DNA from 2 places in the Pseudoalteromonas sp. McH1-7 genome. Region 1 is predicted to be linked to the other one. Evidence: riboswitches for the same ligand, from Rfam matches in the RefSeq annotation. Region 1 holds a riboswitch; the other holds the start of a gene.
The links. Region 1 has a riboswitch for cobalamin ahead of HUZ36_RS03025 (ABC transporter ATP-binding protein). Riboswitches for the same ligand answer to the same signal wherever they lie in the genome.
Positions count from the first base shown of each region.

Region 2: it holds a riboswitch for cobalamin, as region 1 does, so the genes downstream of both, HUZ36_RS08130 (TonB-dependent receptor domain-containing protein) here and HUZ36_RS03025 (ABC transporter ATP-binding protein) in region 1, are expected to answer to the same signal.

Region 1 is NZ_JABWPQ010000003.1:91,148-95,037, reverse strand. Features, by position in the region: gene HUZ36_RS03040 (FAD:protein FMN transferase) at 1-855, shown strand, start outside; gene HUZ36_RS03035 (DUF1496 domain-containing protein) at 1,196-1,435, shown strand; gene nqrM ((Na+)-NQR maturation NqrM) at 1,613-1,825, shown strand; cobalamin riboswitch at 2,207-2,342, shown strand; gene HUZ36_RS03025 (ABC transporter ATP-binding protein) at 2,463-3,260, shown strand; gene HUZ36_RS03020 (FecCD family ABC transporter permease) at 3,257-3,890, shown strand, end outside.
Region 2 is NZ_JABWPQ010000009.1:32,110-35,999, reverse strand. Features, by position in the region: gene HUZ36_RS08130 (TonB-dependent receptor domain-containing protein) at 1-1,548, opposite strand, end outside; cobalamin riboswitch at 1,595-1,820, opposite strand; gene HUZ36_RS08125 (YajQ family cyclic di-GMP-binding protein) at 1,914-2,396, opposite strand; gene HUZ36_RS08120 (VanZ family protein) at 2,543-2,893, shown strand; gene HUZ36_RS08115 (ketopantoate reductase family protein) at 2,886-3,788, shown strand.

The sequences.
Region 1 (3,890 bases):
CAGCTGCACGATGAAGTAGAGCAAGCGCTAAAAGCGGTAAATCAGTCTATGTCGACTTATATTCCTGACTCTGAGATAAATCAATTTAATGCGTTACCAGCTAATACTGTGATGCCAATTAGCGAAGACTTCCGCACTGTGATCGAAGAATCAATTCGGTTAGGACAATCCACGGAAACATTAGATGTAACTATGGGGCCCTTAATTGACTTATGGGGATTTGGGCCCGATAAAAGGCCAACTAAACGTCCATCACAGCTGGCACTTGATGATATGCGCTCACGCATTGGTATAGATAAGCTTGCCCTTACCGATGCTGGGTTAGCAAAGACTATCCCTGGACTAGAACTATCTTTTTCTGCCACGGCTAAGGGTTATGGCATTGATAAAGTCGCGACAGTCATTGAAAGTCACGATATTCACGATTATATGGTGGAAATTGGTGGAGAGCTGCGTGTATCAGGTAAGAAGCCGGACGGTAATTGGCGTATTGCGATAGAAAAGCCAGATGCGCCTGTTGGTCAACGTCAAATTCATCGTGTAATCGAACCTGGCAAAAATGGTATTGCGACCTCGGGAGATTATCGTATTTTTTATGAAATGGATGGCGAAACTTTCACTCACTTAATTGATCCTATGACTGGTCGCCCTGTAAAGCATGAGCTGGTATCGGTGACAGTGCTACATCCTTCTGCAATGGTTGCTGATGGTCTCGCGACAGCGTTAACGGTGATGGGAACTGAGCGTGCGAAAGCTTATGCTCAGCAACATCAGTTGCCTGTTTATCTTATGTATAAGAGTGCAGAGGGGATAAAGACGTATGCAAGTGACGAGTTCAAACCTTACCTGAACTAATACCAATTTGACTTAATACTTGCTCAATTTGAAGGAGTAAATCTGACGCTAACAGCTTTTAAAATTTTTTATTTAGAACAACTAAATAGCAAAATTTTTGCCTTGCCTACACGGATGTAGGTACCTTGGCGATAGCAGGACGCGGAAGCGGTGTTATCGACAAGATTTTCTCGCCTCAAAATAGACCACTTAATGAAATTGGTATAATAATTATTCTGGGATGATTTACTGCTTTATATGAAAGGGTTAACTTCAGGTGTTAAATCGATAAAAAGGGTGTAGTATAATTATCGAACACCCTTTAAAACTTTACACTGTATCAAGGAGGTACATTGCAGTGATGAAAATAGTATTACTGGGGGCTACACTGATTGCCATGCCAAGTTTCGCGTTGGCAAATGAAGGTACACATGTTGATCCAGACAGCAGCAAAAAAGATGTAGTAAAAACTTATGATAGTAAACAATACTGCTATTATGCTGACTTAGAATATTCGAAAGGTGCGGTTATGGAACAAGACTCGACCATGAAAGTGTGTGCAGTTGGCCCTGAAGGCAATTTGATTTGGATAGATCAATAATTGATAAAAGTAAAAGCCGCGCAAGCGGCTTTTTAGTGCCTGAATACCTGCTTTGATGTAAAAGCGATAGCTATAAACTTGCCCTAATATCCATAATTTAATTGTTAGTGGCTTCGTGAAAGCGTATAATTTGTGCGTCGTCACTCATATCATGTAGCAATAAAAAGGGGCTAGATAATGTCTTTATTCCTCCTTACTTTCGGTTTACTCATGCTTATCGCTGTTGCGATGGCAGTAGGCGTTATCGTACAAAAGAAATCAATGGCTAGTAGCTGTGGTGGTTTAGGTTCAATGGGCATTGACAAAATCTGTGATTGCGACGATCCATGTGATAAACGCAAAAAGCGGTTGGCAAAAGAAGAGATGTGGAAAGAAAACCAGATCCTTTGAGCCACAGAATGATATTCACTAAAAACGCAGGCCTAGCTTGCGTTTTTGCTTTTTGGGCAACATATTCATTTTAATACCAATTAGCCTTAATACTTGCTCAATTTGAAGGAGTAAATCTGACGCTAACTGCGTTGCATTCATTTCCAATAGCCAGCTATAGGCGCGTAAATTCACCTTGCCTAAAGGGCGCTGATACGTCGGCGTGAGCACCACGCGGGAGCGGTGTTATCGATAATATTTTCTCGCCTCAACATAGACCACTTAATTAAGGTAATAAGTATCAGTCGAGGATAGGTGTTCCTTATGTAGGTGTCATTAAAGTCGATGTATTTTACAACATCAATTAAAGCGCTCGGGCAAAAGTTGTATTTTAGACGTCTAGACTTCATAATAATGCACATTTCGTAATAGGCAGATATTGGGAATGAGGTGTGAGTCCTCAACTGTCCCCGCAACTGTAAGTGCTGGAGTGTATCTCTTGCATAAGTCAGATACCAAGGTCTATTTATTTAATCTGAGGGTTGGATAAGAGCAAGATTATCCAAAGTTCAGGTTGTTTACTTAAGCGGGCAGACTTAAGTCAAAGCAGTCGCCTATGCTACAAGCGACTGCTTTGCCATGCCCAATCAGAGGTGCTATGGCAGTCACACCGCAGTTTCAAGTTGATAAACTTAGCGTACAGCTTGGTGGCAAAGCTATCTTGAAAGCGCTTAGCTTCACGATTAATCCAGGCGAATTTATTGGTTTGCTCGGGCCGAATGGAGCTGGAAAGTCGACCTTGCTGCGCACATTATATCAATACATATCGCCAAGCTCAGGGCAGTTACTCTTCAATGGCAATCCTCTTAACGGCTATGGGCGCAAGGCCTACGCAAGAAATGTCGCGGTGGTGCTACAAGATATTCCCGTTGAGTTTAATCTACCACTATTTGATATGGTGTTGATGGGATTAACCCCTAACAAATCATTGCTAGCAACCATTACTGCTGCTGAAAAGCAAACTATATTCCGGGCCATAGAGCAGGTTGGATTAAGTCACAAGTGTGAGCAATGTTACAGTTCGTTATCAGGTGGGGAGAAGCAAAGGGCGATGATCGCTCGTGCTATGGTTCAGGCGCCGCAAGTATTGATAATGGATGAACCTACTAGCCATTTGGATATTAAATATCAAATTCAAATTATGGAGCTAGCTAAACAGCTTGGTGTAACTATCATCGCGTCTTTTCATGATTTAAATTTAGCCAGCGCCTTGTGTGATCGGTTATTAATATTGAGCAATGGCGAGCTTGTTGCAGATGGTGCGCCACTTGAAGTCATTAATGAAGCGCTGTTAAGCCAAGTTTTTGGAGTGTGTGCGGAGGTTTATACTGTCCGCCACCCGCCAAATAATAGTGAGATCCCGCATATACGCTTTCATTATGGGTATCAGCTATGATAGCAGCAAAGCGAGTCTGGTTGAGCTCACTGTTACTGTTGAGTTTGTGTTGCTTCAGTATGTTGATGGCACTAAAGATAGGTGCAATTGATTTATCTTGGCATCTTGTTATTCAAGCGATTATTAATTTTGATCCCAATGTAATTCAACAGCGTGTCGTGGTTGAACTTCGCTTACCAAGAACGCTTTTGGCAATGAGTGCGGGAGCGGGATTGGCAATCGCTGGGCTTATATTGCAAACCGTAACGCGCAATCCACTTGCCGATCCTTATTTATTTGGGATTTCTTCAGGTGCATCGTTTGGTGTAGTGGTACTTATCACGTTGTTCGGTGCGCAGTCTGGCTTCGCAATGTCTGGGGCTGCATTTATTGGAAGCGTGCTATCAATTTTGTTGCTGTTATTCGTGGCAAAGCGTAATGCACTGCAGCAAGTGGAAACCATGTTGTTAGCCGGCGTTGCACTTTCTTTTCTATTCAGTGCATTTACCAGTTTGCTGCTTTATTGGAGTGACCCACAAGCGATTAGTGCAATCTTATTTTGGAATCTTGGCTCGTTTGCAAGGGCTAGCTGTCAATGGCTCTGGTTTGTGTGCTTGGTGGTAATACTGAGTTTTATTATGCTTTTAATCA
Region 2 (3,890 bases), on a different contig from region 1:
TCTAGCACGACGCTGCAATTGCTGCTGTGTTTTTGCATCCTTTGCACTAACGTAACTGGCATTGAGTGTATGTTCAACTCCAAAACTATCTTCAACTTCAACAACTAAATCTGCACCTTCAAAATCAGCCCGTTCAATATTAAACGGTACGTACTTCCAATCGCTATTCGGTTCATAAACGATTTTATCGGTGATGCGATTATCATACACTGCCGCTTCAATTCGAAAACGCTCATCACTATAAGTAACGATGATTTCGCTATTTTTTGCCTCTTCAGGGCTCAGATTAGCGTTAGGTAAATAATACGGGCTATCGATAACAAAAGTCTGAGATAAAGAAGGTGCTCTAAATGCACTACCATGATTGAATTTTACGCTCAGTCCATCCGTAACTTGTTTACCTAGCGCTAAGGTGTAGGTATTTGCTCGACCGTGAAAGTCATAGTCATCAGTTCTTAACACGACCTCTGCTAGCCAGTTTTCATCATTATAAAAACCGCCAAATGCCACTGAGAGATTGTCACGCTCAGATTCTGAAAACGTAGCGGTTGATTCACCAACATCTTCATTTAAAAACGTTATATTACCCGTTAAGCTCAATGCTTCACTGATATGATACTGAGATTGATATTCAAATTGTCCACGCTTTGTTACATAAGCGTTGTCATCAGCACTACTGCCTATTTGAACATTTTGCTCTTTTCCTAGGCTATAAGAAACATGCTGACTAAGTTTTTCGGAACTTCTTTTCCATGCTAATTTATTGGTATAGTTATGAAAACGGTAGGCATCACTTCCCCAAGCATCGTATTCACCTTCACCCTCACTGTACTGTGAGCGAAGGCTAAAAATACCACTTTGCTCATCACCATACTGTAAAGTTAAGCCTGCGTTACCGTTATAATAACCATCGCGGTCATGGTTTTTACCGACGATAGCCTGAGGATCTTTTTCAATTACGTCATAGCCATCAGTATGGCTATACCCCGCATTAGCTGACAGAGTGAACTTATCTTTTTTATAGCTTGCTGTTGCTTCAATATCAGAATAATTGTGACTACCCGATGTTAACGTAATGGTGTTGTGGTTACCTTCACGACTGATAATATTAATCACACCAGCAATCGCATCAGAACCATAAATTGCCGCCTTCGCACCACGAATGATTTCAATTCTTTCAATACTATTTAATGGAATATTCGTTAACGAATTATCACCCGAGTTAGCGTCAGTAACTCGTACACCATCAACTAAAACCAAGGTATGCTTGGCATCATTACCGCGTAAAAATAAGCTCACGCTTTGGCCGAAACCACCATTTCTCACGGCCTGAATACCGGCGACATTGTCAAGTAATGAAACCACATCTTGCACATTGCTTTTTTCGATGTCGCTACGACTGATCACCGAGATCGCGGCAAGTGCACTTTCAAGTGGCTGTTCAAATTTGTTCGCCGTGACTGTGATGTGTTCAATATTTTGATCTGCAAATACAGAAAAAGAGAGCGCCGCAGTGATGGCTGCGCTTAGAGCAGTTTTATTTAACATGGTTTCCCCTAACTTGTACCCACCGTACAAGAACACAAAGTGACTGTCTCAAGGCCGGTCTCCGGGCTCAGTTAACTTGGATTTGCATATTAACTCTACCGTTGCGGGGGCAGCGCAGGCATTGAACCGATCCACACTAAATAATACACCTGATTGTGATACTTTCGCGTACCTAGTATCAAGACTATTTAGTTGTTCCCTTGTGTTCGCACCAACTTCCCGATTATCTATGCACTTGGCAACCAAACTAGGTTGTGCATAGCACCTTGAAAATTCGTGGCTATTGTCTTGGGTTTAGAAGGAATTGTCAATGGACGTCTAGAAATCTAAAAGTGCAGCGTGCTGCACTTTTAACATAGGCAAGGTTAATCGCGGAAGTTTTTAAACTGGAAAGGCTGTCCTAGCTCTGCGCCACGGATAAGCTGCATAGTTTCTTGTAAGTCATCACGCTTTTTACCAGTTACACGAACTGTATCACCTTGAATTGAGGCCTGAACTTTAACTTTTGAGTCTTTGATCAACTTGACTAGCTTTTTCGCCATGTCTTTATCGATCCCTTGTTTAAGGGCAACTTTACGTGACACATATTTGCCCGAACGCTCAATGTCTTTTAATTCAAAACTTGCTACATCTAAACCACGTTTGGCTGCTTTGCCAACAAGCATATCAAACAACTGCATTACTTGTTGTTCTGCTTCAGCTTTTAGGTTGATCACCTCTCCTGTTAACTCAATAGAGGCATCAACACCACGAAAGTCAAATCGAGTATCAAGTTCACGAACCGCGTTGTCTACGGTATTTTTTGCTTCTGTCATTTCTATTTCAGATACAATATCAAATGAAGGCATGCTTCTCTCCTAAAGTCGTTTTGGCTGGATTATAACAGTTTATACTCTGTTTGAGTTATTTTAAGTTTTTACCCTATGTATGTTCACCCAATGGCCAGTTTTCAATGTTATACTGCCGACTTAGTCATGTAGAAGTGGAATGAATTGTGACACGGCGCGTTTATAAAACCTTGCTAATTATTTCTTTAATCATATGTACTGTGCTATTTGCTAAGGAAGTGAGCTTGTCTCCAAGGCTATTTCCACATGTCGATAAAGTAGCGCATTTTGGTGTCTTTTTTATACTCGCTTTTATCTCGCACCACGCATTTAAGTTTAAGGTTTGGTTTCACTTACTCCTGCTTTCTTTATACGGTGCGGGAATAGAGTGGATGCAAGACTCACTGCCCTACCGTCAAGCATCAACAGCAGATTTTATTGCTGATGTTGCCGGTGCGCTCAGCTACTTTGTGTTATTTTATTTTTGGGCGCGCTGGCGTAAAAAGCAACATGGCTAGTATCCACATTGTTGGTGATGGTGCGATAGGCTTGCTACTGGCTCAACATCTGAGTCAGTCTCATCACGTAACCTTGATCACACGAACAAAACGTGCTGTAACCTACCACTACCAGCAACAAAGTGACACTCAAGTAATAGCATGCCAACATACACTATCAACTGAGATCCCAGCAAAAAGCATAGACACCCTGATTATTCCTGTTAAGGCTTACCAAGTCGTTGACGCTATCACTGAGCTCTACCCAAAGCTATCTGCACATGGCAGCTTGATCTTAAGCCATAATGGCATGGTTGATTGCTCAAAAGAACTGGCAAAATTAGGTAGCAATCAGTCAGCTTACTTTTTAAGTACCTCTATTGCAGGATACAAGATTAAAGATACGGTATACCATACAGGCCAAGGAGCGACTTGGTTTGGCCCTCTAAATTTGTCAGCTCAATGTCATTATCAAAAGCTATTTTCACAGCTGTTTGGCACATTCAAAAATGCTCAAACCACTTCTGACATCATGCCAATCCTTTGGCGAAAGCTCGCTATAAATATTGCTATTAACCCATTAAGCGCACTTGAACAAATCAAAAATGGTCAGCTCAGGCAGCCCAAATATGCGGCCAGAATACTCAATTTAATGAATGAAGTACAGTTTATAGCTGCAAAAGCTGGGGTTAACGTAGCACTGAACGAGTTACTGACGCTTGCCTACACCGTGATGATGCAAACAGCAGAAAATCGCTCTTCGATGAATCAGGATATCGCGAATAATAGACGCAGTGAAATTGATGCCATGTGTGGATATATCTGCAAGTTAGCTGCGAAGCAACATATTACCGTTCCTTATAATCAGCAACTGCTCGACGAAGTAAAGAAATGTGAGTTGAATACCTCAGTATAAAAACCTATCCACGCTCTGCTGGCAACTTAACGTTTATGTCGTTCACCAACAATAATTACGCTATTCATCTATTGGGTGAGCCGCATGCTCACCCAACACGAT